3 regions of the Bacillus sp. WC2503 genome follow, and region 1 is predicted to be linked to each of the others. Evidence: predicted binding sites of a transcription regulator. Region 1 holds the regulator's gene; each other region holds the start of a gene.
The links. The regulator Rex, encoded in region 1, represses fermentation and respiration genes when NADH is low (regulators of the CRP and FNR family bind a similar motif). The targets are predictions, from matches to a motif close to TTGTGAAATATTTCACAA.
Positions count from the first base shown of each region.

Region 1 (10,790 bases):
GGATCATATACAGGAGTTCGCATAGGTGTGACAGCGGCAAAAACATTAGCTTGGTCACTTCAAATACCAATCGTAGGTGTATCAAGTTTAGAAGTAGTAGCTGCAAACGGTGCTAACTTTAGTGGGTTAATTTGTCCTTTATTTGATGGAAGACGTGGACAAATTTATACTGGATTATATACATATGAAGGAGAGCAGTTAACTTCAATAGAAGAAGATCGAATTATTCTTATTGTAGACTGGTTGCAAATGTTAAAAGATAAAGGACAGCCTGTTTTATTTATCGGTAACGATGTTAAATTGCATAAAGAAACAATTATAGAACATTTAGGCAATCAAGCTGTATTTGCTCCTTTCACTAAAAATAACCCAAGACCAAGTGAGTTAGCTTTCTTAGGGTTACAAAAAGAGGAACAAGATGTACATTCATTTGTTCCTAGTTACCTTCGTTTAGCTGAAGCTGAAACAAAGTGGTTAGAAAGTCAAAACAAGTAGGAGCTTGCAGAAGATGGATATGATATTTAGAAAGATGGAACTCGATGATATCGCTCAAATTGTAGCTATTGAAGAAGCATCTTTTTCAACTCCTTGGACTGCAGATGCCTTTCAACGTGAATTAACGATGAATGAACATGCACATTATGTTGTGCTAGAAAAAGATGGCCTTGTAATCGGGTATTGTGGATTGTGGATAATTATTGATGAATCACATATCACAAATATAGCTATTTTGCCAGAATACCGAGGTCAAAAGTTAGGAGATGCCCTATTGAAAGAAGTTATTTCCGTAGCGAAAGAACTAGGGGTAAAAACAATGACGCTTGAAGTACGCGTATCAAATGAAGTAGCAAAGCAGTTATACAAAAAATACGGATTTCAAAATGGTGGAATTCGTAAACGATACTATGCAGACAATCAGGAAGATGGTCTTGTAATGTGGGTGAATATATAATGGAAAAAAATACGATTATACTTGGTATTGAAACAAGCTGCGATGAAACAGCAGTAGCAGTTGTTAAAAATGGAACGGAAATCATTGCGAACGTCGTTGCATCACAAATTGAAAGTCATAAGCGTTTTGGCGGGGTTGTACCAGAGATTGCATCCCGTCACCATGTAGAAGAAATTACAGTTGTGTTAGAAGAAGCTTTAAAAGAAGCGAATATAACTTTCGAGGATATTGATGCAATTGCTGTAACAGAGGGACCCGGTTTAGTAGGAGCACTTTTAATAGGAGTAAATGCAGCGAAGGCGGTAGCCTTTGCACATGATATTCCTCTAGTTGGTGTTCATCATATTGCTGGCCATATTTATGCGAATCGTTTAGTAAAAGAAGTTCAATTCCCACTACTATCACTTGTTGTATCGGGTGGACATACAGAACTTGTTTATATGAAAGAACATGGTTCATTTGAAGTGATTGGTGAAACGCGAGATGATGCAGCAGGAGAAGCATATGATAAAGTAGCTCGTACGCTATCTATGCCGTATCCAGGTGGTCCTCATATTGATCGCCTTGCGCATGAAGGGAAGCCAACAATTGATTTGCCTCGTGCATGGCTAGAACCCGATTCGTATGATTTCAGCTTTAGTGGATTGAAATCAGCAGTTATCAACACTGTGCATAACGCAAAACAACGTGGTATAGAAATTGCACCGGAAGATTTAGCAGCAAGCTTTCAAGAGAGTGTAATTGATGTACTTGTAACGAAAGCATCTCGTGCAGCAGAAGCGTATAATGTAAAGCAATTGCTTCTTGCTGGTGGAGTAGCTGCTAATAAAGGGCTTCGTGCACGTCTAGAAGAAGAGTTTGCACGAAAAGAAGATATAGAGCTAATTATCCCGCCGTTATCTTTATGCACAGACAATGCAGCAATGATTGCAGCTGCAGGTACAATTGCATACGAACAAGGAAAACGTGCGACATTAGCTTTAAATGCAAACCCAGGCTTAGATATTGAAGCATAGTTATACACAAAATTAACCACAGCTTGTGGATAAAACCCATATTATCTGTTGATAATGTGGGTTTTATTGTGTATATAAACTGTTAATAACTTTTTTGTTAAATGTGGATAATGTGGAAAAGTTATTTTGATGTTTATTTTATAAAGGTGGATATGTGTATAACCTTGTGGATAAAACGGATGAAGTCTGACCTTTAAATGAATTCTTTTTCGGGAAATAAAAACGAGAAGATATCCTAAAAAACTTTTGAAAAATCCTCCTCTTATCATATTGGTTGCTGCAATTGTCAATCTTTGTCGGGAAAACGATGTTTCTTGTCGAATTGTTTATATATTTTAAGTTAAGGTATGTGCATTCAAAAAATCGTCGATATAATTTCATGTACTACGAAACTGATTCTAAAGGGAAATAAAAAGGATGTCATCTAGTCAAAAATCCTCGACTGATGAGACATCCTTTTTGTTTAAATTAGCTTATATATGCAGTTCTTCCCATTCTGCCATACAGGCTTCAAGTTGTTCTTGTAATGTTTGTTTTTTCGTTGTAATCTCACTAGCCTTTTCATAATCTGCATATATTTCTGGTAAGCAAAGCTGATCCTCTAACGTAGCAATTTCTTCTTCTAAGCTTACGATGTTTTGTTCTAGTTCTTCGATTTTTCGAGTGCGTTGACGTTCTAATTGTTTACGCTCTTTTTCTTCGAGATAATTTAATTTTTCTTGAGCTACGGTTTTTTGAACAGGTGCCTGATTTTCTTGCTGTTCTTGTTGTTCAAATGCTACGCGTTCAATCATTTCATTTTTCTTCTCCACATAGTAATCGTAATCACCTAAATACTCTTGCGCACCTTCTGTTGATAATTCGACAACTGTAGTCGTTACGCGATTAATGAAGTAGCGGTCATGTGAAACGAATAGAAGAGTTCCTGGATAATCAATTAAAGCATTCTCCAAAATTTCTTTACTATTTAAATCAAGATGGTTCGTTGGCTCATCGAGAATTAATAAATTGGATTTTTGCATCATAAGTTTTGCGAGAGCTAATCGGGCCTTTTGTCCACCACTAAGAGAAGATACTGGTTTTAGTACATCATCCCCTGTGAATAAAAAATTACCTAATATAGTGCGAATTTCTTTTTCGGGTTGAAGCGGATATTCATCCCATAGTTCATTTAAAACGCGCTTAGAAGATGTTAAGTTAGCTTGCTCTTGATCATAATAACCAACAGATACATTTGATCCGAAAGCAACATCTCCATGTAATAGCTGTAACTTATTCACAATGGATTTTAATAATGTGGATTTTCCAATTCCATTCGGTCCAACTAAGGCAACACTATCTCCCCGAGTTAAGCGCATATTTACATGTTCAATAATAGGATCCTCATCATAACCGATGGTTGCATCTTTTACTTGTAAAACATCATTTCCACTTTGTTTTTCAATATCGAAGTGGAATGAGGCTGATTTAGAGTCACCTAATGGTCTGGTTAATAATTCCATTCTATCTAATTGTTTACGACGGCTTTGTGCACGTTTTGTCGTAGATGCACGTGCTATATTTTTTTGAACGAAGTCCTCAAGTTTAGCGATTTCATCTTGTTGCTTTTCGTAACGCTTCATTTCTTGTTCGTATAGGGCTGATTTTAAGTCTAAATATTTACTGTAGTTACCAACAAATCGTCTGCTTTCTTTATTCGAAATTTCATATACTTGTGTAACAAGCTTATCTAAGAAATAACGGTCATGAGAAACGATTAAAATTGCGCCAGGATAACCTTGTAAGTATTGCTCAAGCCACGTTAATGTTTCGATGTCTAAATGGTTTGTAGGCTCGTCTAAAATAAGTAAGTCTGGTTTCGTTAATAATAATTTCCCAAGAGCTAATCTCGTTTTTTGTCCGCCACTTAACGTAGAAATTGTCGTCTGATGCGTTTCAACAGGGAAACCAAGACCGCTTAAAATGGAGCGAATATCTGCTTCGTACTGATAGCCGCCTTGATCTTTATAATCTAATTGCAATTGGTCATAATCAGCTAATAATTTTTCATATGTAGCGGCATTTGAAAAGTTTTCTTCTTTTCCCATTTCTTGCTCTAGCCTTCGAAGTTTTGTCTCCATTTGCTGTAGGTGTGTAAAGACGGTTAGCATTTCATCCCAAATTGTTAATGATGTTTCTAATCCAGTATTTTGAGCTAAGTACCCAATTGAGACATCTTTCGGTTTTATAATTTCGCCGCCATCATGAGATAATTCACCGGCGATAATTTTTAATAATGTAGATTTTCCGGCTCCATTTCGTCCAACTAAAGCGATACGATCTTTCGTTTGCACTTCCAATTTTATGTTTGCAAGAATCGTTTCGGCACCGTATAATTTTGAAAGCCCGTTTACTTGTAATAAAATCAATGTTTTCACCTCAAATAATTTCTTAACTTTGCCATGTTTATATTTCTCAATCATACTAAAAATAGTGTATAGTTTAAAATAAAGAGAGAATACTTCTTCTCTTTATTATACAAGGAAATTCATAAGTACTAAACTTCTGTATTCGATTCAAGTATATGAATAAAGATAGGAAGAGAGGAGAGGTTATATGGATCAGCAGAAAATTCCGCAAGCCACTGCTAAACGATTGCCTCTATACTATCGATTTATCCAAAACTTATCTCTTTCTGGTAAGCAACGTGTTTCATCAGCCGAATTGAGTGAAGCGGTAAAGGTTGATTCCGCAACTATTCGAAGAGATTTCTCATACTTTGGAGCATTAGGGAAAAAGGGATATGGATATAACGTAAATTATTTATTATCATTTTTCCGTGAAACACTCGATCAAGATGATATAACACGTGTAGCGCTTATTGGAGTAGGTAATTTAGGGACCGCTTTCTTACATTATAATTTCACGAAAAACAATAATACAAAAATTGAAATGGCATTTGATGTTAGTGAAGAGAAAGTTGGAACAGAAATCGGGGGTATTCCTGTATATCATTTAGATGAATTAGAAGAAAGGTTATCAAATGATATACAAGTGGCAATATTAACAGTACCCGCTACAGTAGCGCAATCTGTAGCCGATAGATTGGCAGAAACAAACGTGCACGGTATTTTAAACTTCACACCAGCACGCTTAAATGTGTCAGAGAATATAAGAATTCATCATATTGATTTAGCTGTAGAGCTACAAACGCTTGTTTACTTTTTAAAGAATTATCCACAATAAAACGCAGAGGAGGTGACCTCTGCGTTTTATTATTGTTTTTTCTTTGTGAATTTCACTAATATAAGGCGAAGTGCCAAATTAAAATCAATTGTTGCCATAACTGCAAATAGTATTGTCCACATATTCCAGATTGTATCTGTCACGTTCGTAATGGCGAAACGTGTAAAGATACATCCGAGAAGGAAATACAATGCAGCCATGAACAATGGTGAGTTTCTCATACAAAAAATCCTCCGATAAAGCCTTGCATTTTTTCAGCTTCTTTAATCATTTCTTGAATTTGTTCATTGCTCATGAAAATCTGTCCAATGGCAACTAATGTATTCATTGCTACATGGGCTGCTATAGGAACGATAATGCGTTTCGTTTTTACATATAAGAAGGCGAATACGAGCCCCATAGAAGTGTATACCAATAGGTGAGTAAAATCAAAATGAATCGCTGCGAATACGAGTGAACTAATAATAGCAGCAACGAAGAAATTAAATCTCTTATAAAGTGTACCAAATAAAATTTTTCTAAATACGATTTCTTCTAAAATAGGTCCGATTATAGATATAACAATAAGGAACCAAGGTGTCGTTCTTGCGATGTCCATAAGTCGGTCTGTATTCTCAGATCCAGGTGTAATCCCTAATAGATACATTTCAATCATACCTGCAATACTTTGTGAGATGATTGCTAAGAAGAACCCGATAAAAATCCACCCGATTGTAGCTGGAACAGAAGAGCGCATTGCATCTAAATGCCTGTCACGAATATCTGTTCTAAGTAACCAAATTACAACGCATAGTGCAATGAAAAAGCTAATAATAGACCAATGTCCGGTTATTAGTTGAAACTTTTCCTCGTTGGTAAATCCTCTATTATCGTATAGTCCGGTTTTCAGAAGAAGTGGTAATCCGGCAATACCCGACAATTGCATTAAAATGTATGTAACGATAATCCACCAATATTGTTTCTTCAAATGGTTTAACCATCCTTTCTAACTCTAGTGTATGAGATAAGGCAGGATAACATGTAATATGCTACCTACGATATAAACTTTCATTCGAATTATGTTTTTTTTGTAAATCTGCATTGGAAATTAAAATAGAAGACAGGAAAAAGTTGTGTGTGTAGCGAAAACAACTTAGGGTGTCTTTCATATTGTAACATACGAGTAGTGGAAACAACGATTCATATAGTAAAGGTAGTAGAAGAAGGATTTTATATAGAAGAGTATATATAGTAATTTGCGAAAAAATTATGATTTTTTTACTTGCAAAAGAAATTGAGATTATTTATTATTATAAGTGTGTTAGCACTCGGGTGACTCGAGTGCTAATAAAAAATTTACATAACACAATGAGGAGGTTATTGTTCATGCTAAAGCCATTAGGTGATCGCGTTGTAATTGAGCTTGTTCAAGCAGAAGAAAAAACAGCAAGTGGTATTGTATTACCAGACACTGCAAAAGAAAAACCACAAGAGGGTAAAGTTATTGCAGTAGGTACTGGTCGAGTGCTTGAAAATGGTGAGCGTGTTGCTTTAGAGGTAGCAGCAGGTGATCTTATCATCTTCTCAAAATATGCAGGTACTGAAGTAAAATACGAAGGTACAGACTACTTGATTTTACGTGAAAGTGACATTTTAGCAGTTATCGGTTAATTATATAAATCTTAAAAATTCCAAGGGGGTCAATTATTATGGCAAAAGATATTAAATTTAGTGAAGAAGCACGTCGTTCGATGCTTCGCGGTGTCGACACTCTTGCAAACGCAGTAAAAGTAACGCTTGGACCAAAAGGTCGTAACGTTGTACTTGAGAAAAAATTCGGTTCACCACTTATTACAAATGATGGTGTAACAATCGCAAAAGAAATCGAATTAGAAGATGCATTCGAAAACATGGGTGCAAAATTAGTAGCAGAAGTTGCTAGCAAAACAAACGATGTAGCTGGTGACGGAACGACAACTGCAACTGTATTAGCGCAAGCTATGATTCGTGAAGGTCTTAAAAACGTAACAGCTGGTGCAAACCCAATGGGTCTTCGTAAAGGTATCGAAAAAGCTGTTACTGCTGCAATTGAAGAATTAAAAGCGATTTCTAAACCAATTGAAGGTAAATCTTCTATCGCACAAGTAGCTGCTATTTCTGCGGCTGACGAAGAAGTAGGTCAATTAATCGCTGAAGCAATGGAGCGCGTTGGTAACGACGGCGTTATTACTTTAGAAGAATCTAAAGGATTCACAACGGAATTAGACGTAGTAGAAGGTATGCAATTTGATCGTGGATATGCATCTCCTTACATGATTACTGATTCTGACAAAATGGAAGCTGTTCTTGATAACCCATATATCTTAATTACTGACAAAAAGATTTCTAACATCCAAGAAATCTTACCAGTATTAGAGCAAGTGGTACAACAAGGTAAACCACTTCTTATCATTGCTGAAGATGTAGAAGGCGAAGCTTTAGCTACATTAGTAGTGAACAAACTTCGTGGTACATTCAATGTAGTGGCTGTTAAAGCTCCTGGATTTGGTGACCGTCGTAAAGCAATGCTAGAAGATATCGCAATCTTAACTGGTGGCGAAGTAATCACTGAAGAATTAGGACGTGACTTAAAATCTGCTACAGTTGAATCTTTAGGACGCGCTGGTAAAATCGTTGTAACGAAAGAAAACACAACTGTAGTTGAAGGTATTGGAAACACACAACAAATCGAAGCTCGCATCGGTCAAATCCGTGCGCAATTAGAAGAAACAACTTCTGAATTCGATCGTGAAAAATTACAAGAGCGTCTTGCTAAATTAGCTGGTGGCGTAGCAGTAATTAAAGTAGGTGCAGCAACTGAAACTGAGTTAAAAGAGCGCAAACTTCGCATTGAAGATGCACTTAACTCAACTCGTGCAGCAGTAGAAGAAGGTATCGTTGCAGGTGGTGGTACTTCACTTATGAACGTATACACGAAAGTAGCTTCTATCGTAGCTGAAGGCGACGAAGCAACAGGTATCAACATCGTACTTCGTGCACTAGAAGAGCCAGTTCGTCAAATCGCAATCAACGCTGGTCTAGAAGGATCTGTAGTTGTAGAGCGTCTAAAAGGCGAAAAAGTAGGCGTTGGTTTCAACGCAGCTACTGGCGAATGGGTTAACATGCTTGAGTCTGGTATCGTAGATCCAGCTAAAGTAACTCGTTCTGCACTTCAAAACGCAGCATCTGTTGCAGCTATGTTCTTAACAACTGAAGCTGTAGTTGCTGATAAGCCAGAACCAAATGCACCAGCAATGCCTGACATGGGCGGCATGGGCATGGGCGGTATGGGCGGAATGATGTAATAAGCATCACTCTGTGAAGCTGTTCAATGTATAAATAGTTAATTAGAAGAAGGCTACTTCCTTGATAAAAGGAGGTAGTCTTTTTTGTTGTTAAGATGTATATAAAAGGTTTCTGGAAGGTCGCAAGTTTAGAGAGAGAATGGAGGGGAATATTCAAGCTTCTTTTATTACGATAATATTCAATATAATTCCAATTGAATATATAATTCTTTTAACATTTATGATACAGTCAAAAGGGATTTTTCTTATTTTTTAGTCGAGATAATAAGTCTCCTAGTTCTTATTGTCTATGAGAGAAGATGGCGGTAGCCTAGTTAGTGAGGTATATGATGCAGATTAAAGAAAATTTGGGTAGAAACATTTTTTCGAAAATATTAGTAGTATGTGGTTTGGCGATGTTTATCATTACACTTTATAGTTCATTTCAAATAGAGAAATCTACCTATTCTTCGGTCGCTGTGTTAATTCTGGAGATAGTAGCAACTATTTTGGTGCTCGGAATAATATCATTTTTAGCAAATCGTTTTTTAACAGTTAATCAATTTTTGCTCATTCTCATAGTTACAGCCTTTGCAATTAGGTTGTTATGGATCATTTTTGAAAAAACAGTACCTATCTCGGATTTTTCTGTAATGTATGAAAGTGCTCAACAAGCTGTAAAGGGTAATTTTGCATTTATTACAGATGAATACTATATGAGTTGGACATACCAATTGGGATTCACATATTATGAGGCTATATTAATAAAATTTTTTGGTAATCATCTGTTTATATTGAAGTTATTTAATATTTTTTGGAGCGTAGGTACTGCCGTGATTATTTATTTTATGGGTAAAACCATTTTTAATGAATACAGTGCGAGAACTGCGGCAATATTTTACGCGTTTTACATACCTAATATTATCTATAGCTCTGTATTAACAAATCAATATATTTCTACCTTTTTCTTTTTTTTAGGACTGTATGTTTTAATTACAAAAGGTTTTTCAACTAAATACGGTTGGGGTTTAACAGGGTTACTGTTAAGCATTGGAAATATTATGAGACCGTTAGGAAGTTTCTTTTTATTGGCGGTTTTTGTTTATGTATTAATTTATAAGATACTTCCGTTTAGAAAAAAAGAAACGTTTAACTACGTAAAAAAATTAGTGGGAATAGTGATTGTATATTTTCTAGTGATGCAAATTGTAAGTATTTTCTTAATGAACACGGGATTAGCGAAAAAACCATTGTCGAACCAAATGCCATATTGGAAATTTGTTGTGGGATTCAATTATGACTCGATTGGTGGATGGAATCAGCCAGATGTTGTTTACCTTAGTCAATTTAAACTTGGGAAGGAAAGAAATGATGCTTCCGTTGCTTTGATCAAGGACAGATTGAAGGACAAAGAGAAAGTTCGTCAATTACTTGTATTGAAAGTTGAAAAAATGTGGAGTAATCCTGATGATGCACCTGGTTGGGCTTTGGAGTGGGGGGAACTGAATAAACCACACTTACAACAAATGCTGACAAAATATGAAAGGCTTATGTATATTACATGTTGTATATTTGCGATTGGTACCATTTCATTATATAGAAGAAATGATTCAATATATCCTCTTTTATATATTTTGTTTGGTGGATATGTGGTTATTCATTTGTTTGTCGAAGTTCAAACTAGGTATCGTTTTGACATTTTGCCCGTTATGTTTTTATTTGTGGGATACGGGGTATTTGTAATAAAAAATGGTGTTACACGATTAATGGGTAGAAAACAACAGAAAAAAGTTGAATAATAGGATAAAACACAAAAAACATTTCTATATGGAAATGTTTTTTGTGTTTTAGTGGGAAAGAAATTAATTTCTGTAGAATTTTGTCGCTTTCTCTCTTGACCACATCGACACTTCATTGTTAGAATCTAGGAAGATAATATAAAACGATCCTTCATATATCCTCAATGATATGGTTTGAGAGTCTCTACCGGGTTACCGTAAACAACCTGACTATGAAGGCAGTGTGTCTTATATTTATAAAGAGCGGAGACTATCTTTCTTTATAAAGCCAGACCCCTGCCTTTTCTTTGTTATGAGACTAGAGGCGGAGGACTGGCTTTTTTTATTATATTGGTAATGCTTTTCGCCAAATTGGTGAAAATATTTATATACGAGAACTAACGTTGGGGTGATTATTTTGAAAAAGCAGCACGATACAATTATCGTTTTAGATTTTGGAAGTCAGTACAATCAGTTAATAGCACGTCGAATTCGTGAGTTCGGTGTATACAGTGAA
Region 1 covers NZ_JBQYMD010000001.1:4,884,103-4,894,892, forward strand. Annotated here, with positions in the region: gene tsaB (tRNA (adenosine(37)-N6)-threonylcarbamoyltransferase complex dimerization subunit type 1 TsaB) at 1-495, shown strand, start outside; gene rimI (ribosomal protein S18-alanine N-acetyltransferase) at 509-952, shown strand; gene tsaD (tRNA (adenosine(37)-N6)-threonylcarbamoyltransferase complex transferase subunit TsaD) at 952-1,968, shown strand; gene ACUN26_RS25385 (ABC-F family ATP-binding cassette domain-containing protein) at 2,442-4,376, opposite strand; gene ACUN26_RS25390 (redox-sensing transcriptional repressor Rex) at 4,564-5,193, shown strand; gene ACUN26_RS25395 (YdiK family protein) at 5,223-5,414, opposite strand; gene ACUN26_RS25400 (CPBP family intramembrane glutamic endopeptidase) at 5,411-6,160, opposite strand; gene groES (co-chaperone GroES) at 6,559-6,843, shown strand; gene groL (chaperonin GroEL) at 6,882-8,516, shown strand; gene ACUN26_RS25415 (glycosyltransferase family 39 protein) at 8,846-10,294, shown strand; purine riboswitch at 10,426-10,527, shown strand; gene guaA (glutamine-hydrolyzing GMP synthase) at 10,692-10,790, shown strand, end outside.

Region 2 (10,790 bases), 720 kb from region 1:
TTCCAAATTAAAAAGGCTGCTGTTCTAGGTTCAGGCGTAATGGGTTCAGGAATTGCGGCACACTTAGCTAATATTGGTATTCCGACATTATTGCTTGATATTGTACCACCTGCGCTAACAAAAGAAGAGGAAGCGAAGGGACTTACATTAGAACATAAAAGTGTGAGAAATCGTTTTAGTAATACGGCACTGCAAAAACTATTGAAGCAAAAACCAGCTCCTCTGACAGTGAAAGGAAATTTAGCACTGATTGAAGCAGGTAACTTAGAAGATGATCTTGAGCGTCTAGCTGATGTAGATTGGATTATTGAAGTAGTAGTTGAAAACTTAGATATTAAAAAGAAATTATTTGAAAGAGTAGATGCTGTTCGTAAACCAGGTTCTATTGTTAGCTCAAATACGTCAGGCATTTCCGTTGAAAAAATGGCAGAAGGTCGTTCAGACGACTTCCAGAAACACTTCTTAGGAACACACTTTTTTAACCCACCACGATATTTAAAACTTCTAGAGGTAATACCGACGAAAGAAACTGATCCACAAGTATTAAGCTTCATGAAATTATTTGGCGAAGACGTTCTTGGAAAAGGCGTTGTTATCGCAAAAGATACACCAAACTTTATTGGAAACCGCATTGGTACGTACGGCTTGCTTGTAACGCTTCAAGAAATGATTAAGCGCGGCTATAGCATTGGAGAAGTTGATTCTGTAACGGGTCCATTAATTGGTCGTCCGAAGAGCGCAACGTTCCGCACATTAGATGTTGTTGGTTTAGATACATTCGTACACGTTGCAAATAACGTATATGAAAACGTACAAGAAGAAGAGCGTGATGTATTTAAAGTACCAACTTTCATGCATGACATGCTTGATAAAAAATGGCTTGGAAGTAAAACTGGTCAAGGCTTCTTCTTAAAACAAGGAAAAGAAATTTTAGAATTAAATCCTGAAACGATGGAATACGAAGCGCGCAAAAAATTAAAAGCTGCATCCGTAGAGTTAAGTAAGCAAGAAAAAGGATTAGCGAATAAATTGAAAGCGCTTGTATACGCGAAAGACCGCGCAGGTGAGTTGTTATGGAATATCATCACACCAACTCTTTTATACTCTGCAAAGCTTCATAAAGAAATTGCTGACGATATCGTGGCAATTGATCAAGCGATGAAATGGGGCTTCGGTTGGGAGCAAGGACCATTTGAAATTTGGGATGCAATCGGCGTTGAAAAATCGATTCAAAAGATGGAAGAAAACGGCGTAAATGTACCAGCTTGGGTAAAAGAAATGGTAGAGAAAGGTTTTACTACTTTCTATAAACATGATAACGGCGATAGCTACTATTACGATAATGGTGAATATAAGCTAATCGAGCGTAATAAAAAAGCAATTTCTCTTAAACAATTAAAAGAGAAAAATGGCGTATTAAAGAAAAATAGCGGCGCGAGCTTAATTGATTTAGGTGACGGCATCCTTTGCTTAGAATTCCATTCGAAGAGCAATGCAATCGGTATGGATATTACACAAATGATTAACTACGCTGTTGATGAAGTAGAAAAGAATTATAAAGGTCTTGTTATCGGGAACCAATCGAAGAACTTCTGTGTTGGTGCTAACCTTGCAATGATTTTAATGGAAGCACAAGACGACAATTACTTTGAAATTGAGTTGGTTGTGAAAAACTTCCAAGATGCAATGACGAAAATTAAGTACTCTTCTAAGCCAGTTGTAGCAGCTCCATACGGTATGACACTTGGTGGTGGTACAGAAGTTTGCTTACCGGCTGCTAGCATTCAAGCTTCTAGTGAAACGTATATGGGCTTAGTAGAAGTTGGTGTTGGCTTAATCCCTGGCGGAGGCGGTAATAAAGAGCTATACATTAAACACTTAAATAAAATGCCAAACGGTGTAGAGTTTGATCTGCAAAAAGTTGCGAATAAAGTGTTCGAATCTGTAGCGATGGCGAAAGTTTCTACATCAGCACAAGAAGCTGTATCGAACAACTTCTTAGGCGATAAAGACGGTATTAGTGTGAATGGTGATCACTTACTATATGATGCGAAACAGAAAGCACTTGCTTTATATGAAGCTGGCTATAAAGCACCGATTCGTAAAAAGATACCAGTTGTTGGCGAAACAGGATATGCAACTCTTGTACTTGGTGCAGAAGCAATGCATTTATCTGGTTACATTTCTGAACATGATCTTCACATTGCGAAGAAACTTGCATATGTCATTGCGGGCGGAAAAGTGCCGTACGGAACAGAAGTTGATGAGCAGTATTTATTAGATGTAGAACGTGAAGCATTTATTAGCTTAGTAAGTGAGATGAAATCACAAGCAAGAATGCAGCACATGCTTGTAAAAGGAAAGCCATTACGTAACTAATAACGAGGGGAGATATCGTTCATGAGAGAAGCTGTCATTGTTGCGGGAGCAAGAACACCAATTGGAAAAGCAAAGAGGGGTTCATTAAAAACAGTTCGTCCTGACGATCTAGGGGCGTTAGTAGTAAAGGAAACGTTAAAGCGTGCGAATTATGAAGGACCAATAGATGATTTAATTTTCGGTTGTGCGATGCCAGAAGCAGAGCAAGGTTTAAATATGGCTCGTAATATCGGCGGATTAGCAGGGCTTTCTTACGATGTTCCAGCTATTACAATTAACCGTTACTGTTCTTCTGGTTTACAAAGTATCGCTTATGGAGCAGAGCGCATTATGCTTGGACACTCTGAAGCTGTATTATCAGGCGGAGCGGAATCAATGAGCTTAGTTCCGATGATGGGACACGTCGTTCGTCCGAATAGTCGCCTTGTAGAAGCGGCTCCAGAATATTATATGGGCATGGGACATACAGCAGAGCAAGTTGCTGTGAAATATGGAATTTCTCGTGAAGAGCAAGATGCATTTGCAGTAAGAAGTCATCAACGTGCTGCAAAAGCATTAGCGGCAGGGAACTTTGCTGATGAAACAGTATCTGTAGATGTGACGTTACGCTCGGTTGGATCAAACAATAAATTGCAAGAAGAAACAATCATTTTCGCACAAGACGAAGGTGTAAGAGCAGAGACGACGCTAGACATTTTAGGTAAATTACGTCCAGCATTTAACGTTCGCGGTTCTGTAACGGCTGGTAACTCTTCACAAATGAGTGACGGTGCAGCATCTGTACTATTAATGGATCGTGAAAAAGCAGTGAGCGATGGCATGAAGCCACTTGCGAAATTCCGTTCATTTGCAGTAGCTGGCGTACCACCAGAAGTAATGGGAATCGGCCCAATCGCTGCAATTCCAAAAGCGTTAAAACTAGCTGGCTTAGAGCTATCTGATATTGGCTTATTCGAACTAAACGAAGCATTCGCTTCTCAATCGATCCAAGTTATTCGTGAACTTGGTTTAGATGAAGAAAAAGTAAACGTAAACGGTGGTGCAATTGCACTTGGACATCCACTTGGCTGTACAGGAGCAAAACTAACACTATCTCTTATTCACGAAATGAAACGCCGCAACGAACAATTCGGTATCGTAACAATGTGTATCGGCGGCGGAATGGGAGCAGCGGGAGTGTTTGAATTACTATAAAAAAAGTGCAAGCGGCTCGTTCAGAATGTGAGGGGGATGGAGCTTCAGACGTAGAGGCGTTTTTTGCCTCGCAGGAAGAAGCGAAGCCACCGAACATTCTAGCCGCTGGAACTGGATTATAAAAAAAGTGGAAGTGGCTCGCTCAGAACAGGAGGGCGTTGAAAGCCCTGACGAAGAGGCGCTTTTTGCCTCACAGGAAGGGGTGAAACGACCGACTGTTTTAGCCACTGGAACTGGATTATGAAAAAAAGAATGGAAGCAACAAAGGTTTATAAAAAATAAACGGGAGAGCCAGTTTCTTTCAAAAAGAGAGAAGCGGCTCATGAAAATATGAAGGAGGAAATTTTCATGGAAAAAACAGTAGGAAATGCGGTTAAAGGCGGTAGCTTTTTAGTTGATGAGATTACGATTGATCAAGTGTTTACGCCAGAAGATTTTTCATCTGAGCATAAAATGATTGCAAAAACGACAGAGGACTTTATCGTAAATGAAGTTCTTCCAGAGCTTGAATATTTAGAGCAACATGAGTTTGATCGTTCTGTTCGTCTTTTAAAAGAAGCTGGGGAACTTGGTTTATTAGGTGCTGACGTACCAGAAGAGTACGGTGGAATTGGTCTTGATAAAGTAAGCTCAGCGTTAATCGCAGAGAAATTCTCTCGCGCTGGTGGTTTTGCAATTACTCACGGTGCTCACGTAGGTATTGGATCGTTACCGATCGTATTATTCGGTAACGAAGAGCAAAAGAAAAAGTATTTACCATTACTTGCAACTGGTGAAAAATTAGCTGCATACGCATTAACAGAGCCAGGTTCAGGATCTGACGCATTAGGTGCAAAAACAACTGCACGTTTAAATGCAGAAGGTACACATTACGTATTAAATGGTGAAAAACAGTGGATTACAAACTCTGCATTCGCTGACGTATTTATCGTATATGCAAAAATCGATGGAGAGCACTTCTCAGCATTTATCGTAGAGAAAGAATATGCTGGCGTATCTACAAGCCCAGAAGAAAAGAAAATGGGTATTAAATGTTCTTCAACTCGTACGTTAATTTTAGAAGATGCATTAGTACCAAAAGAGAACTTACTTGGTGAAATCGGTAAAGGTCATATTATCGCGTTCAACATTTTAAATATCGGTCGTTATAAATTAGGTGTTGGTACAGTTGGATCTGCGAAACGTGCAGTAGAAATTTCAGCACAATATGCAAACCAACGTCAACAGTTCAAACAACCAATCGCTCGCTTCCCATTAATTCAAGAGAAACTTGCGAATATGGCAGCGAAAACATATGCAGCTGAAAGCTCTGTATATCGTACAGTAGGTTTATTCGAAAGCCGCATGAGCACATTATCTGAAGAAGAAGTGAAAGACGGTAAAGCAGTAGCAGCTTCTATCGCTGAATATGCAATCGAGTGCTCTTTAAATAAAGTATTCGGTTCTGAAGTATTAGACTATACAGTAGATGAAGGTGTTCAAATTCACGGTGGTTACGGATTTATGGCAGAATACGAGATTGAAAGAATGTACCGCGATTCTCGTATTAACCGTATTTTCGAAGGAACGAACGAAATTAACCGCCTAATCGTACCAGGTACGTTCTTACGTAAAGCGATGAAAGGTGAATTACCACTTCTTCAAAAAGCACAAAAATTACAAGAAGAGTTAATGATGATGATGCCAGAAGAAGTAGGCGATGAGCCATTAGCACTTCAAAAATATTTAGTAACTAACGCGAAGAAAATCGGCTTAATGGTAGCTGGATTAGCGGCTCAAAAATACGGTAAAGCATTAGATAAAGAGCAAGAAATTCTTGTGAATATCGCTGACATCGTAAGCAACCTTTATGCAATGGAATCAGCTGTTCTTCGTACAGAAAAAGCAATTAAAACAACTGGTCTTGAAAAGAATAAACAAAAAGTGTTATACACTGAAGTATTCTGCCAAGAAGCATTCAACGAAATCGAAGCAGATGCGAAAGAAACACTTATCGCAGTTGAAAACGGCGACATGCTGCGCATGATGTTATCATCATTACGTAAATTAACTCGTCACACGCCACTTAACGTAATTCCGAAGAAACGTGAAATCGCTGCGAAAATTTTAGAAGATGAGCGTTATACAGTTTAATAGATGAAAAGGAACCAGTGGCCGTTTGGCTGCTGGTTTTTTTATTGATGGATTCTTGAAAAGGGTTGTTTTACATATGTATTTGTAAACAGCTCTTTTTCATGGAGGGATAGGAGATGAAGTTAATAAAAGTAGGAACAGTTCATCAAATCGCATTTTTACCGCGTCTATTTCCGATTAACTGTTACTTTGTCGAAGAAGAAACAGGATTAACGTTAATTGATGCAGCTTTGCCATTTTGTGCAAAGAAGATTTTAGAAGCGGCTCGAAAACTAGGAAAACCGATTACGAATATCGTTATAACACATGCACATGATGACCATGTAGGAGCGCTTGATGCTATAAAACAAGAACTGCCGAATGTTTCGGTCTATATTTCTGAAAGAGATGCTCGTTTACTTGAAGGGGATTTGTCACTGCAACTCGGAGAACCAGGCACGCAAGTAAAAGTGAGTGTGTCAAAAAGGATAAAGACGATTCCAGATATCCTTCTTCAAGAGGGAGATCAAATTGGTTCACTTGTAGCAATTGCAGCCCCAGGCCATACACCGGGATCAATGGCGTTTTTAGACACGAGAAATGATGCGCTCATTGTTGGAGATGCATTTCAAACGAGAGGAGGAGTGGCGGTAGCAGGGCAGTTGATGTGGCTTTTTCCGTTTCCTATGTTTGGTACGTGGGATGCAGAAGTTTCATTAAAAAGCGCTCAGAAATTGCTAGAGTATAAGCCGTCTATATTAGCGACAGGGCATGGGAAGATGATTAAAAATCCGTTAGTGCAAATGCAACGGGCGATTGAAGAAGCGGAAAGGAATTTAACTAGAAAGAGCCTTTAATTGTTTAGAGGCTCTTTTTTGCTAAATGATATTATTTTGTGGGTTTTAAGTATGTGTATATCGCTAATAGGAAACCGAAAAACATAAATATAAAAGGGTCTTGGCTTGGGTTAGGGTCATAGCTATCTTGCACCTTAGTAAGAAAATCATGTGTTTTCATGTTTACCTCTCCTTTTATTCATAAGGTTTAGTATGAAGTGGGGATCATGATGTGGAAGTAAGAAATTTTTATTTTATAATAATATAATTCCTAAAACTATAGAATACAAAGCGTTCATAATATGTAAAATTGCATATTATTCTTTTTGAAATTTTTGTTATATTATCCTTATATTTATATTAAAGGATTTTTGTTAAGGTAATGAAAACAAATGGAGGAATAGTATGAGTAAAACGGTGTTAGAAGCGTATAGTGTGGAAAGGAAAATAGATAATATAACATATAAAAATCTATTTGTAATGATAGCAATCATTTTAGGATTCTTACTTCTAGGAGGGTTATTCCTTGGTTTAGCTTTTGGGATTTATGGTGAGGAAGCGTTGCGTGATAATTTAGAAGGGTACTATTTCCTTTTATTAGATGCAGCTGTTGTTGCTATCGTTTTATTAGCTTATAAACCAGTTCTTCATTTTATTAAATATATTTGGGATTTATCCGTTTTGAAGAATGGGAAGACATATTTATATCTATTAATTGGTTTTATGGTTATTGCATTATCACAATATTTAATGTTACATGTGTTTAGTTTTGAAAGTGCAGCAGAACAACAGAAACAATTAGGGAGCTTAGGACTTCAAAATAGTCTACAAAGTATTATATATGTGTTAAGTGTTGCTATAATTACACCGGTTAAAGAAGAAATTCTATTTCGAGGTATTTTATATCGATTTTTAGAAAAGAAATATAATTTTTTAGTTGGTATCATTATTTCTTCCTTCATTTTTGGAATTCTTCATGGAGGTCTTCTAATTACGGCGACGATTATGGGGATTGTGTTTGCGATGTTATACAAAAAGACGCAATCTATTATACCTAGTATTATTTTACACATTGTATGGAATTTACTTGTGAGTATAAGTATGATTGTATCTCTATAAAATTGAACGAATATTTAGCATAAAAGATGGATGGCCTAGCTATGCATCTTTTATTTTGTTTATAGGTAGGAGAAGTTAATTCATGCATGTATATAATCCAAAAAGAACCAAATACTAATGACGAATGAACAAAGAAAGGCAGGAGTATTCCATGCAAAATTTAACAGAGCTTGAAGTAGAAAACTTACGTCATTTAATCGGTGGACACGCAACAATTATTAACAAGTTGGAGCAGTATGCACAGACGTGTACAGATCCAGAGTTGAAACAAATGCTACAAAAGGATGCGCAAGATGCACGAAATACGAAGCAACAATTAATGACTTTTTTAGGATAGGAGGAAGAGAGAAATGAATGAAAAAGATATGGTAAATGATTATTTAGCAGGATTAAATGCAAGTTTAACAAGTTATGCAAATTATATTGCTCAGTCTGATAATGAACAGTTACACCAAACATTAATTCAAATTCGTAATCAAGATGAAATGCGCCAACGTAATATGTATGAGTACGCAAAGCAAAAGAGTTATTACAAACCGGCAGCACCTGCGAATCCAATGATTGTGCAGCAATTAAAAGGCCAATTAAGTGCGGAATAATGGGATGAAAAAAACGAGCGAATGAAGTCGCTCGTTTTTTTGTTTTGTCCCGTAAAAGCCCAATGGATAAAGGTTGATTGAAGTTTCAATTTATATATGTCAATAAATACATAATAAATATTTTTTCAGTTGTAACAAATATGACGAAAATTAAATATAACAATTCACAAAAAGGACAAAAACTTTGCTCAATATTTCACAAAGTATCCATGGTTTCTATCGTGGGAATCTCTATAATTAAGAGTGTAAAGAACAAAAGAAATAGATTATATGATCAATTAGGAGAGATTGCTATGAAAAGAAATACAAGAAAAATTGCAATTATCGGTACTGGATTAGTTGGATCAAGTTGTGCATATTCCATTGTAAATCAAGGCATTTGCGAAGAGCTATTATTAATTGATATAAATCATGAACGTGCAGTTGGGGAAGCGATGGATTTATCACATTGCATTAACTTTACAAATACAAGAACAAAAGTATATGCAGGAAGCTATGAAGACTGCAAAGATATGGACATCGTTATTATTACAGCGGGACCAGCACCAAAACCTGGACAAAGTCGCTTAGATACTTTAGGAGCGAGTGCGAAAATTATGGAAAGTGTTGTTGGCGGCGTAATGGAAAGTGGATTTGACGGTATTTTCTTACTTGCATCGAACCCAGTTGATATTATTACATATGAAGTGTGGAAATTATCTGGATTACCTAGAAATCGTGTGATCGGTACTGGTACATCACTAGATTCTTCTCGCTTAAGAACAATTTTATCTGAAATGTTACATGTAGATCCTCGTAGTATTCATGGGTATTCATTAGGAGAACATGGTGATTCTCAAATGGTTGCTTGGTCTCACGTAACTGTTGGTGGAAAGCCAATTCTACAAATTTTAGAGGAGCAAAAAGAACGATTTGGTGAAATAGATTTAGATGAAATTGTTGAGAAGACTGCAAAAGCAGGATGGGAAATTTATAAACGAAAAGGTACTACTTATTACGGAATCGGAAATTCTCTAGCGTATATTGCGAGCTCAATCTTTAACGATGATCACCGTGTTATTGCTGTATCAGCCATTTTAGATGGAGAGTACGGTGAGTATGATATTTGTACAGGAGTGCCAGCTATTATTACTAGAGATGGTATGAAAGAAGTTGTAGAACTAAACTTAACAGAGGACGAAGAATCTCGATTCGCAAAATCAAACGATATTTTACGTGATTATATGAAAACAATTGGTTACTAACTTATAGGAGAAGGTGAAACAAATGAAGGAATATATAATGTCTCGTGTATTTAAAGCATCTGCTGGAATCGCACAAGGTATTTTCGTATCCCTCGGAATTGGTTTACTGATCGAAAATATAGGAAGAATTGTTGATATTCCATTACTTATTACAATCGGAGTTGTTGCAAAATCACTTATGGCACCAGCCATTGGTGCCGGCATTGCTTTTATGCTCGGTGCAAACGGTCTTGTTATCTTTTCAGCGATGGTAGCTGGAGCGATTGGTGCCGGATCCATTTCAATTACTGAAGCGGGTCTAATCATTAAAACAGGTGAGCCAATCGGTGCATTATTAACAGCAACTTTAGCTGTATATATCGGTAAACGTTTAAGTGGAAAAACTGCGTTAGATATGATGCTCGTTCCATTTGCGGCCATATTAGGTTCTGGTTTAGTTGGTATTTGGTTATCTCATAATATTACTCCTGTTTTAAATACAGTTGGAGCATTTATTAAAGATAGTTCAGCTGGTAGCCCGTTTATCGCTTCTATCGTCATTGCAGTAGTTTGGGGGCTATTACTTATCTCTCCAGCTTCATCAGCTGCATTAGCGATCGCACTTAGCTTAGATGGCGTTGCAGGTGGTGCAGCTCTAGCAGGATGCGTTGCTCAGTTTATCGGATTCTCTGTAATCTCAGCGAAAGAAAATAATTTAGGTGGCATATTAGCTCAGGCGCTTTGTACTCCGAAAGTACAGTTGCCAAACATTACTAAAAATCCAATGATTCTCGTCCCGACTGTCGTCGCTAGTGCGATAGTCGGCCCAGTATCGGCATTAATTTTCCAATTAGAAGCAGGGAAAGAAATCGCTGGTCTTGGATTAAGTTCTCTTATCGCACCAATTAATTTAATTTCCAGTCAAGGATGGGGAGTTCTTCCAGCTATGGCAATCACTTATATCATCATTCCAGTAGCTGTTTCTTATATACTTTACATTGCTCTTAAAAAAGCAGGTCGTATTCATTCTGGTGATATGACTGTACCGCAATCTTAATTTGAAAATCTCCTTAATAATAGATAAAAGCAGACTGAAGAAGCCACAGTCTGCTTTTTTGTTATGTTACATCTTATGATTTTGTTTTACTGGAATGCGTACTGTTTCTTTTGCTAATAAGAGCTGAACGCCGAAGTATAATATACTCGCGAGCGTCATTCCAGAAACAGCATCTACAAATGCATGTTGCTTCGTAAATAGTGTTGATAAAATGATAAGTGTACCGAAGAAAGTAAGGATATAATATTCAAAAGCATGTTGCTCTCTACGC
Region 2 covers NZ_JBQYMD010000001.1:4,163,494-4,174,283, reverse strand. Annotated here, with positions in the region: gene ACUN26_RS21630 (3-hydroxyacyl-CoA dehydrogenase/enoyl-CoA hydratase family protein) at 1-2,379, shown strand, start outside; gene ACUN26_RS21625 (acetyl-CoA C-acetyltransferase) at 2,401-3,573, shown strand; gene ACUN26_RS21620 (acyl-CoA dehydrogenase family protein) at 3,922-5,706, shown strand; gene ACUN26_RS21615 (MBL fold metallo-hydrolase) at 5,823-6,542, shown strand; gene ACUN26_RS21610 (CPBP family intramembrane glutamic endopeptidase) at 6,927-7,640, shown strand; gene ACUN26_RS21605 (hypothetical protein) at 7,792-7,977, shown strand; gene ACUN26_RS21600 (spore coat protein) at 7,991-8,239, shown strand; gene ACUN26_RS21595 (L-lactate dehydrogenase) at 8,533-9,483, shown strand; gene ACUN26_RS21590 (PTS transporter subunit IIC) at 9,506-10,519, shown strand; gene ACUN26_RS21585 (phosphatase PAP2 family protein) at 10,586-10,790, opposite strand, start outside.
Region 2: ACUN26_RS21595 (L-lactate dehydrogenase) is a predicted target of Rex. The motif match lies at 8,424-8,441, and genes of this name have one in related genera.

Region 3 (10,790 bases), 820 kb from region 1:
ACGTTGCCAGGCAAATGGAGGATTAGCTCAGCTGGGAGAGCACCTGCCTTACAAGCAGGGGGTCGGCGGTTCGATCCCGTCATCCTCCACCATTTAGCCGACTTAGCTCAATTGGTAGAGCAACTGACTTGTAATCAGTAGGTTGGGGGTTCAAGTCCTCTAGTCGGCACCAGTAACTATGGCGGTTGTGGCGAAGTGGTTAACGCACCGGATTGTGGCTCCGGCATTCGTGGGTTCGATTCCCATCAGTCGCCCCATTTTTTCTTAAATAAATTAATATGCGGGTGTGGCGGAATTGGCAGACGCACCAGACTTAGGATCTGGCGCCTTTGGCGTGGGGGTTCGACTCCCTTCACCCGCACTTTTAATAAAATATCTCATAACATGTCTTGCGGAAGTAGTTCAGTGGTAGAATACAACCTTGCCAAGGTTGGGGTCGCGGGTTCGAATCCCGTCTTCCGCTCCAATTTTCAATATGACATGCCGGGGTGGCGGAACAGGCAGACGCACAGGACTTAAAATCCTGCGGTGGGTGACCACCGTGCGGGTTCGACCCCCGCCCTCGGCACCATATGCGCCCGTAGCTCAATTGGATAGAGCGTTTGACTACGGATCAAGAGGTTAGGGGTTCGACTCCTCTCGGGCGCGCTTTTATTAACGGGAAGTGGCTCAGCTTGGTAGAGCACCTGGTTTGGGACCAGGGGGTCGCAGGTTCAAATCCTGTCTTCCCGATATTCCCAAAAACATGGGGCCTTAGCTCAGCTGGGAGAGCGCCTGCCTTGCACGCAGGAGGTCAGCGGTTCGATCCCGCTAGGCTCCACTTATTTTTATATTACTTATGGCGGTGTAGCTCAGCTGGCTAGAGCGTACGGTTCATACCCGTGAGGTCGGGGGTTCGATCCCCTCCGCCGCTACCATAAGGACCTTTAGCTCAGCTGGTTAGAGCAGACGGCTCATAACCGTCCGGTCGTAGGTTCGAGTCCTACAAGGTCCACCACTCAAAGTTTATATCTCGGAGGTATACCCAAGTTCGGCTGAAGGGATCGGTCTTGAAAACCGACAGGCGGCGAGAGTCGCGCGGGGGTTCGAATCCCTCTACCTCCTCCATTTTTTCTAAATTAAATATTTTATCATCGCGGGGTGGAGCAGCACGGTAGCTCGTCGGGCTCATAACCCGAAGGTCGCAGGTTCAAATCCTGTCCCCGCAACCAAATGGTCCCGTGGTGTAGTGGTTAACATGCCTGCCTGTCACGCAGGAGATCGCCGGTTCGACCCCGGTCGGGACCGCCATTTTTTTACATAAAGGCTCGGTAGCTCAGTCGGTAGAGCAGAGGACTGAAAATCCTCGTGTCGGCGGTTCGATTCCGTCCCGAGCCACCATTTTGAAATCGCAAGCCGGCTTAGCTCAATTGGTAGAGCAACTGACTTGTAATCAGTAGGTTGGGGGTTCAAGTCCTCTAGCCGGCACCACTTTCAAAATGAGCCATTAGCTCAGTTGGTAGAGCATCTGACTTTTAATCAGAGGGTCGAAGGTTCGAATCCTTCATGGCTCACCATTTACAATTTAATGCGGGTGTAGTTTAGTGGTAAAACAAGAGCCTTCCAAGCTCTGGTCGAGAGTTCGATTCTCTTCACCCGCTTTTCAATTATGGGCCTATAGCTCAGCTGGTTAGAGCGCACGCCTGATAAGCGTGAGGTCGATGGTTCGAGTCCATTTAGGCCCACCATAATTGTTCCGCAGTAGCTCAGTGGTAGAGCTATCGGCTGTTAACCGATCGGTCGTAGGTTCGAGTCCTACCTGCGGAGCCATATTATAGAGAAGTACCCAAGTGGCTCAAGGGGCTCCCCTGCTAAGGGAGTAGATCGCGAACGCGGTGCGAGGGTTCGAATCCCTTCTTCTCTGCCAGAATTGGCCCGTTGGTCAAGTGGTTAAGACACCGCCCTTTCACGGCGGTAACACGGGTTCGAATCCCGTACGGGTCATACTAAAAGAGATAGCATAATCTGCTATCTCTTTTTTGTTGTGTAAAAGTGGGCTTTGGATAGTCTGCTTTTTTTTATGGATTTCTTGTATACTTTTTTCTATTTGAATCGTCTAACTAATAGAAAGGAGAGAGCGATGGAGTATGAAAAAATCATTATAGAAACATCTAAAAGCATTTATAGGTATTTACTTAAAATTGGAGTACCACCAGTAGAAGCAGAAGATATCGTTCAAGACACGATACATAAGGCATTAGTATCTATACCGAATATGAAAATTACGTATATAAAAACATGGTTATTTCAAGTTGCGATTAATAGGCATCGTGATCTAGCAAGAAGGCAACAGCGTATTGAACAAATCCCGATTGAATCTGTTCAATTAATTGGAGCAAAAGGATTAGATGAACCACTTTTAAGAAAAGAGCTTCAAGTAGAAATACAAAGCATACTTGGAAAGATGAATCCAGTATATAAACATATTCTTTTATTAAAGTATGACTATGAACTCTCATATAAGGAGATAGCAACCGTATTAGAGATGAAAGAAGAGACCGTACGTGTTTCTTTGTATAGGGCTCGCAATGAGTTTAAAAAGCTGTATGGGAGGTTTGAAGATGAGCAGAGATGATTTCGATTTTGATATAGATTCAAGTAAAGTATCAAAAATGTTGAAGAAGGCGAAGCGAAGACAATTATTAAAAATTACAGTAATTTCGATTTCACTTTTTATTGTTCTATTCTTTGGTTTTATAATAGTAATTTCACAATTGAACAATAGAGCTTACTTAACTATGGATCGTGACTTAAATATGATAAGACAAATTACAAGACCTAATACGGAAAGAGGCGTAGCAATTACTTCTAACGGTTTATTTAAAAGCACAGTAGAGTATAAAACATATAAGGTTATTGAAGGGAAACCTGTTAAGTGGGAAGATGAAGTGTATGAGTATAAAGTTTGGAATACATTTCGCCGATTATCGAATGTAAATCCATTAACAATATCAGATAATGTTGTAATGGGGAATGAACGTATTAATAAGACAAGTGAATTGTATAATAATCAAACGATGGAAAGAGAGATGCAGTTTTATCTCCCATTTGCTTCATATAATCGTTATATAAATGATATAGAGAAAATAAAAGATGAAAAGAAAGTAGCTGAATTGGCTATATCTTTTGATAAACCGTATAAAGTGTCTGAAATAAAAGAGATACTTCCAGAAGGGGTGCATCCTGTTTGGTATTGGGTAGATACGTATGATGATAAAAAATCATATTCTATTGATGATATGACCGAAAGTGCTTATAATGTGTACGGTTTTAAAGCAAAACCAGGTGATATTGAATTTGGAAATGGAACGGAAAAAGATTTTCTTTTAGCAATTCAAAATGGACTGGAGCAAAAGGGAAAGTATTATGAGGAATATGAACGTATATATGACTACCTAAAAGGAAAGAAAATAAAACCAAGTGAGCAAGATGTAAAAGTTATCGGTGTTGTTGTGACGGGAACGGCTGTGGATTTACAAAAATTAAACGGTCAAAATTACGTAAAAGCTGCTGTTTTAGGGGCTACTGCGGAAAATAAATAATATATAGAAGAAGCTGTCTCCCAATAAGTAATCTACTGGAGACAGCTTTTTATGTTGTCATTATTGTCGAGTTTTGTCGGTAAGTCGATATATTGCAAAAATCGCTGATATATTTGGAGTTACGGTCGATATATTCTAATAATCGCCGATATAATTTCACTTATCGACAAAAACCATAAGAAAAACCCTTTCACAATCTAAAGAAAACGCCTCCATTGAAATGGATTCCACACCTATTCCAATAACTTTACACTCTATGTGAAAAAGTTCACAAATAGGTCATAATTTGTGAAGTAATTCACAATGATACGTGCTACAATATGAATGTAAAGAAGTTAAACAACATTAAATTAGTATTTTAATTAATTACTTAAACAATCATAAAAAAATATATGTGAACAATAGAGAGGGGAAATTAACATGAAAAAAGGTATCAATCGTGTAGTATTAGTAGGAACAGGAGCTGTAGGTTGTAGTTACGCTTACTCAATGATCAACCAAGGTGTAGCTGAAGAATTTGTACTTGTAGATGTTAATGAAGCAAAAGCAGAAGGGGAAGCAATGGACTTAAGCCATGCGGTACCATTCTCTCCATCACCAACAAAAGTTTGGAGCGGTAGCTATGCAGATTGTAAAGATGCAGATTTAGTAGTTATCACTGCGGGATTACCACAAAAACCAGGTGAAACTCGTTTAGACTTAGTTGAGAAAAATACAAAGATCTTTAAACAAATCGTTCGCGGTATTATGGATAGCGGATTCGATGGAATCTTCTTAATCGCAACTAACCCAGTTGACATTTTAACTTACGTAACTTGGAAAGAATCTGGTCTACCAAAAGAGCGCGTAATCGGTTCTGGTACAACTTTAGACTCTGCTCGTTTCCGTTACATGTTAGGTGACTACTTAGATGTAGATCCACGTAACGTTCATGCTTACATCGTTGGTGAGCACGGTGATACTGAACTTCCAGTATGGAGCCACGCTACTATCGGTGTACAAAAACTAGAAACAATCTTAGCTAACAACGAACAGTACAATCAAGAAGACTTAGATAAAATTTTCGAAAACGTACGTGATGCAGCTTATCATATCATCGAGCGTAAAGGTGCAACTTACTACGGAATCGGTATGTCACTACTTCGTGTAACTAAAGCAATCTTAAACAACGAGAACAGCGTATTAACTGTATCTGCATACCTTGAAGGTCAATACGGTGAGAAAGATGCTTACGTAGGTGTTCCAGCTGTAATTAACCGCGAAGGTGTACGTGAAATTGTAGAACTTGAGCTAAATGAAGAAGAAAAAGTGAAATTCGCTCATTCTGTAAAAGTATTAAAAGAAACAATGGCACCAGTACTATAATAATTGCTAAATAATTCAGAGGTGGGAAACTGCTTCTTACCTCTGAACTTATATAATTTAATATAAATTCCTTTTCCGGTTTCCCTTGTATATCCCCAATATACCCCTTTTGCTGGATAAGGGTCGTTTATAGAAAAAGAGCACTCTACGTAAAGTAGAGTGCTCTTTTTTATCCCGCTATTTGCCGGGCAGTAAGACCCCGATTGGTGTGGGCTAATAATCAGTGGGGATGAACAAACCCCCCACTGATTAAAGTTTCACTTTATTATTTTTTAGGCGTTAAGCCCAATTTCTTTAAAATATCTGCGAGTGTACCGCTTTTTGATTTTTCTACAGCTGTTTGTGATTTAGATGCATCTGGTCCTTTTTTCAAGAAGTTCTTTTCAACGAAACGAATGTCTTTTTCATCGACAATTCCGTCGCTATTAAGGTCGCCGCCTTTTACAGATACTCCTTTTTTACCATAGTTGCTAGCGATAATTTCAGCATCTTTAATATCAATGACTTTATCACCATTTACATCACCGGCAAGGTTTTCATCAGGTCGTGCATAATAATATTGGCCAAGTAGCTTACCATCTTTTTCAGTACCTAATTTTGTTGTTAGACGGCTTGTTAAATGCCCTGGTACTTCTAAGTATAAATTATAGTCACGATTATTAACAGGAAGTCCATTCAGTTTGAAGTATCCGTATTTATCTAGTGAGCCTTCAAATTTATGACGGTAAGAATCAGTTGCATATACTTTTACACCAAGCTTTGTATAATCGAGCTTTTCATCTAAATATCCACGTTCATTTAAGAATGCACCAGGTTTAATATTTCCTTCTACTAGTGAGTTTAAGGACATAACTGAGAATGTTTGATCTTGAAGTACACGCATTCTATTCGGTTCTGTTTCACCTTGTTTCCAGTAAACAAAAATTGGTGATTCTAATTGGGCATTTGCTTCATAAAATTCATCATTTTCTACTTTGAAAGTTACATCAATGAACGGGAAATCACCATCTAATCCGGCGAAGTTTTTATCATCGATAGATCCGCCTATTGTAACAGAACCGGCTTCTAATTTCGGCTCATTCACTTTTGCGATTACACCTTTTTCAGAAAGTAGCTTTTCAAAAGCAGGATTCAATTTCGCATTTGCAAATTTGAAATTTTTCTCTAGGAATTTTACGTTAAATTCCCCTGCAACAAATTGTTTTACGTGTTTTGCGTTTAGTGTTACAGTAAGTTCATCATTTTTGTATACTTCTTTTTTATCATAACTAGTTTTCGCATATTGAGCACCTTGTGGGATAAACCAATAGTTATTTACACCGCTTGGATAATCAGGACCTGCAGTTGCATAATCGAAAATATATACGCCTGTGTTCATTGGTCCTTCTACTTTAAAGGATTCAGGGGTAATGCCAACTTTAAAGTCACCATCTGCATTAATAGGTAAAAACTTATGCAAGTATGGAGAATAGTCATAATACATAACTCCGTTCGCTTCTTGCGTAATGTTTAAACCTTTATAGGCCTCCGGTAATTTGTATTTTAAAAATTATTTCTCCACGCCTTTTGTTTGCTCGGCATGGAATGTCCAGTTTAGCTGTAAGGAATCACCTTGGAATTTATTTTGATCTTGGTCGTTGTCTTCAAAGGAGAAGAGCACGTGTAAATAATCTGTTTCACCAGATGTAATACCGTCTATTAAGTTATGACGTTCTAAAGATGTAGCTACATCCTCAGGTTTCATAGTTTTTAATTTTGATAGTTTTGTTTCCCACAAAATTTCATGATCATCGTTTGGATTCGATGGCTTTCCATCATTCACTAGAAACTTTACGATAATGTGGTCGCCTAAATCTTCACCGTCATTATTTAGCTTTGCATCTGTAACTTCATAGGATGTTTCAAGTGCTACTTTTGCAATATCCAATGACCCTTTATTTTCAAGCGTGAAATTTTTTTCAATAAAGTCACCTGGCTTTAAATCTTTCACATCAACGATTACACTTGGATTAATAGAAAGATCTAGTGTTCCAGCTTGAAATGAGTTACTAGATGTTTCAGAATCACTGAAGTAGGCGAATACACCGCCGCATGTAAGTGATAAGCCAAGCGTTGCTGTGACAACTCCCATTCCTACTTTTTGTTTCAATGACATAAGAAAGCCCCCTAATATGATTTTTTATGAAACGTTCGTAAAGTAAACACAGTATTCTAGTATGAATTATATTTACGAAAGCGTAATGTTCTTTATTGAGAACGAGTATATGCTGATGAATTTTGCATTTCAATAAAATTATGACAAAAAAATATTGAGAAATATTTTTTTATGACAGATTGTTTTGCTGCGGTTTTAAGTAGAAAATAGCATGAAAAATAGGCTAAACCTAATAAAATAGAGGTTGAGAAAAAATGATAGTAAAAAAGATAGGGGAAAATGAAGCGTTTGCAATGAATATTCGTCAAAATTCGATATTTTACACGGAAATGTGAAGAAAAACCAACGTTTTTAAGAAAAAAACGAATATTTTTTATAAATTAACAAGGATATCACAGTTTTTTGCAGAAATAGTTAAAGTATAAAAAATTCTGTCATCTTAGTGAGGTGAGCATATTGAGTGTAATAAATTGTGAAAAAGTGAAACGAGATGAGTTTCATACAGAAAAGTACTATGAGAGTTATAGCATCTTTGGCGCACATATTGTGACGGAAGATGAGATGCGAGGGGTACGATTTACAGTATGGGCTCCTCATGCGAAAGCAATGAGTGTTGTTGGCGATTTTAATGAATGGGATTATGAGCAACATAAGATGCTACAAGAGACAGAAGAGGGAATTTGGTCCTTGTTTATACCGCATATTGAAGAAAGGGAAATATATAAATATGCGATTGAAACGATGGCTGGTGACGTCATTTTTAAGGCAGATCCGTACGCTGTATATGCAGAAGTAAGACCGAATACGGCATCTGTAGTTTTTGATATGAAGGGATACGAATGGAATGATAAAAACTGGAGTCGTAAGAAAAAGAAAAAGCCGGTTTATAAAGAAGCGATGACAGTTTATGAATTACATTTCGGTTCCTGGAAGAAGAAAGAAGATGGAACGCTGTATTCTTATAGGGAAATGGTAGAAGAACTCATTCCGTATGTGGTGGAACATCAATTTACACATATTGAAATCATGCCGCTTGTTGAGCATCCATATGATCGTTCTTGGGGATATCAAGGGACGGGATATTATGCAGCAACGAGTAGATTCGGCACACCACATGATTTGATGTATTTTGTCGATGAATGTCATAAATATGGAATCGGTGTCATTTTAGATTGGGTGCCGGGGCATTTTTGTAAAGATGCTCACGGTCTATATTTGTTTGATGGGACACCGACTTATGAATATAAAGATAAGGATGTACAAGAAAACCAAGTATGGGGAACTGTCAATTTTGATTTAGGAAAAAGGGAAGTACGTAATTTCTTAATTTCAAATGCGTTATTTTGGATGAGATATTTCCATATTGACGGTTTCAGGGTGGATGCAGTTGCGAATATGTTGTACTGGAATAAAGAAGGACAGGAGCAAAGTAATGAGCACGCTGTTTCATTTTTACGAGAGTTAAATGAAGCGGTATTTGCAGAGGATGAAGACTTTCTTATGACAGCAGAAGATTCAACAGCTTGGCCACTTGTAACAGCTCCAACTTATGAAGGTGGACTTGGATTCAATTACAAATGGAATATGGGCTGGATGAATGACGTGCTGAAATATATGGAGTGTGCACCTGAATACAGGAAGTATATTCATGAGAAAATAACATTCTCTTTACTATATGCTTACTCTGAAAACTTCATATTACCGCTTTCTCATGATGAAGTCGTTCACGGGAAAAAGTCGTTATTAAATAAAATGCCAGGAGATTACTGGGATAAGTTTGCTCAGCTTCGTTTATTATATGGATATTTATTTACTCATCCAGGAAAGAAATTACTTTTCATGGGAGGAGAATTTGGGCAGTTTGATGAGTGGAAAGACCTTGAAGATTTAGATTGGAATTTACATGATTTTGAAATGCATCGTTATATGCATGATTACTTTAAAGAGCTCATAGCATTGTATAAGCGCTCAAAACCACTTTGGCAGCTTGATCATTCACCTGAAGGATTTCAGTGGATTGATGCTAATAATAATGAGCAAAGTATTTTCTCGTTTATTCGCCAAGGAGATAAACAAGAAGATGCGTTAGTTGTCGTATGTAATTTTACGAAAGCTACATATGAAAACTATAAAGTAGGTGTGCCAGATTTCGAGTATTATAACGAGATTTTAAACAGTGATGCGGAGCAATATGGCGGCTCGGGGCAAGTGAATAAAAAACGTCTTAAGGCGACTCTAGAACCGTACCATAATCAAGAGGCACATGTAGAAATTACAATTCCACCATTTGGCGTATCCATATTACGACCAGTGAAGACTAGAAAGGGGAGCAAAAAACAAGATGGCTCAAAAACAAAAGTGCGTAGCAATGTTACTAGCAGGGGGAAAAGGTAGTCGTTTAAGTGCATTGACAAAAAATTTAGCCAAGCCAGCTGTTCCATTTGGTGGTAAATATCGCATTATTGATTTTACGTTAAGTAATTGTGCGAATTCTGGTATTGAAACGGTTGGGATTTTGACGCAGTATCAACCGCTCGAACTTCATAATTATATCGGAATCGGCAATGCTTGGGATTTAGACCGAGTAAACGGTGGAGTCACAGTATTACCTCCTTATGCGGAGTCTTCAGGTGTGAAGTGGTACACAGGTACGGCAAGTGCCATTTATCAAAACTTAAACTATTTAAGTCAGTACGAACCAGAGTATGTCCTTATTTTATCAGGCGATCATATTTATAAAATGGATTACAGTAAAATGCTAGATTACCATGTTGAGAAAGAAGCGGACGTTTCGATTTCTGTTATTGAAGTGCCTTGGGATGAAGCGAGTCGCTTTGGCATTATGAATACGAATGAAGAGATGGAAATTGTTGAGTTTGAAGAGAAACCGCAATTTCCAAGAAGTAATCTTGCATCAATGGGAATCTATATTTTTAACTGGGCAATTTTGAAAGAGTATTTAGAAATGGATGCAAGAAATCCTGAATCTAGTAATGATTTCGGAAAAGATGTACTTCCGCTTTTATTAGATGAAGGGAAGAAGCTAATGGCGTATCCGTTTGAAGGATATTGGAAAGATGTTGGAACAGTGAAAAGCTTATGGGAAGCGAATATGGATTTACTTCGCGATGAAACATCATTGAATTTAAATGATCGTAACTGGCGTATTTATTCTGTCAATCCAAACGAACCGCCTCAATATATTGCGGAAAAGGCAAAAGTGGAAGAATCACTGATTAACGAAGGGTGCGTCATTGAAGGGGACGTGAAGCATTCTGTCTTATTCCAAGGGGTGACGGTGGAAGAAGGTAGTATGGTTATTGATTCCGTCGTTATGCCAGGAGCGAAGATTGGGAAAAATGTTGTGATTGAAAGAGCAATTGTTGGATCGGAAATGGTTATTGAAGATGGAACAATCATTCGTCCAGAAAAAAATGTTGACGATGTAGTATTAATTGCTGAAGGGAAATAGAAAAGGGGGATGAAATGAATGGGAGAAAAAATGTTAGGAATTATTAATGCAACGGGAAGTTTTACTTCCTTACAGAAAGTAACAGGGCATCGTTCACTAGCGGCGCTACCGTTTGGGGGCCGTTATCGACTCATTGATTTCATGCTTTCCAATATGGTGAATTCTAATATTCATAGTGTGGCGGTTTTTACAAGCCATAAAAACCGTTCGTTAATGG
Region 3 covers NZ_JBQYMD010000001.1:4,066,326-4,077,115, reverse strand. Annotated here, with positions in the region: rRNA gene rrf (5S ribosomal RNA) at 1-12, shown strand, start outside; tRNA gene ACUN26_RS21080 (tRNA-Val) at 17-92, shown strand; tRNA gene ACUN26_RS21075 (tRNA-Thr) at 97-172, shown strand; tRNA gene ACUN26_RS21070 (tRNA-His) at 182-257, shown strand; tRNA gene ACUN26_RS21065 (tRNA-Leu) at 281-361, shown strand; tRNA gene ACUN26_RS21060 (tRNA-Gly) at 392-466, shown strand; tRNA gene ACUN26_RS21055 (tRNA-Leu) at 483-571, shown strand; tRNA gene ACUN26_RS21050 (tRNA-Arg) at 575-648, shown strand; tRNA gene ACUN26_RS21045 (tRNA-Pro) at 659-732, shown strand; tRNA gene ACUN26_RS21040 (tRNA-Ala) at 748-820, shown strand; tRNA gene ACUN26_RS21035 (tRNA-Met) at 841-917, shown strand; tRNA gene ACUN26_RS21030 (tRNA-Ile) at 921-997, shown strand; tRNA gene ACUN26_RS21025 (tRNA-Ser) at 1,015-1,107, shown strand; tRNA gene ACUN26_RS21020 (tRNA-Met) at 1,135-1,211, shown strand; tRNA gene ACUN26_RS21015 (tRNA-Asp) at 1,215-1,290, shown strand; tRNA gene ACUN26_RS21010 (tRNA-Phe) at 1,305-1,380, shown strand; tRNA gene ACUN26_RS21005 (tRNA-Thr) at 1,395-1,470, shown strand; tRNA gene ACUN26_RS21000 (tRNA-Lys) at 1,481-1,556, shown strand; tRNA gene ACUN26_RS20995 (tRNA-Gly) at 1,570-1,640, shown strand; tRNA gene ACUN26_RS20990 (tRNA-Ile) at 1,651-1,727, shown strand; tRNA gene ACUN26_RS20985 (tRNA-Asn) at 1,735-1,809, shown strand; tRNA gene ACUN26_RS20980 (tRNA-Ser) at 1,816-1,906, shown strand; tRNA gene ACUN26_RS20975 (tRNA-Glu) at 1,912-1,983, shown strand; gene ACUN26_RS20970 (RNA polymerase sigma factor) at 2,120-2,614, shown strand; gene ACUN26_RS20965 (anti sigma factor C-terminal domain-containing protein) at 2,601-3,581, shown strand; gene ACUN26_RS20960 (L-lactate dehydrogenase) at 4,002-4,946, shown strand; partial or broken gene ACUN26_RS20955 (dockerin type I domain-containing protein) at 5,212-6,465, opposite strand; gene ACUN26_RS20950 (CalY family protein) at 6,496-7,101, opposite strand; gene glgB (1,4-alpha-glucan branching protein GlgB) at 7,558-9,495, shown strand; gene glgC (glucose-1-phosphate adenylyltransferase) at 9,443-10,573, shown strand; gene glgD (glucose-1-phosphate adenylyltransferase subunit GlgD) at 10,592-10,790, shown strand, end outside.
Region 3: ACUN26_RS20960 (L-lactate dehydrogenase) is a predicted target of Rex. The motif match lies at 3,868-3,885, and genes of this name have one in related genera.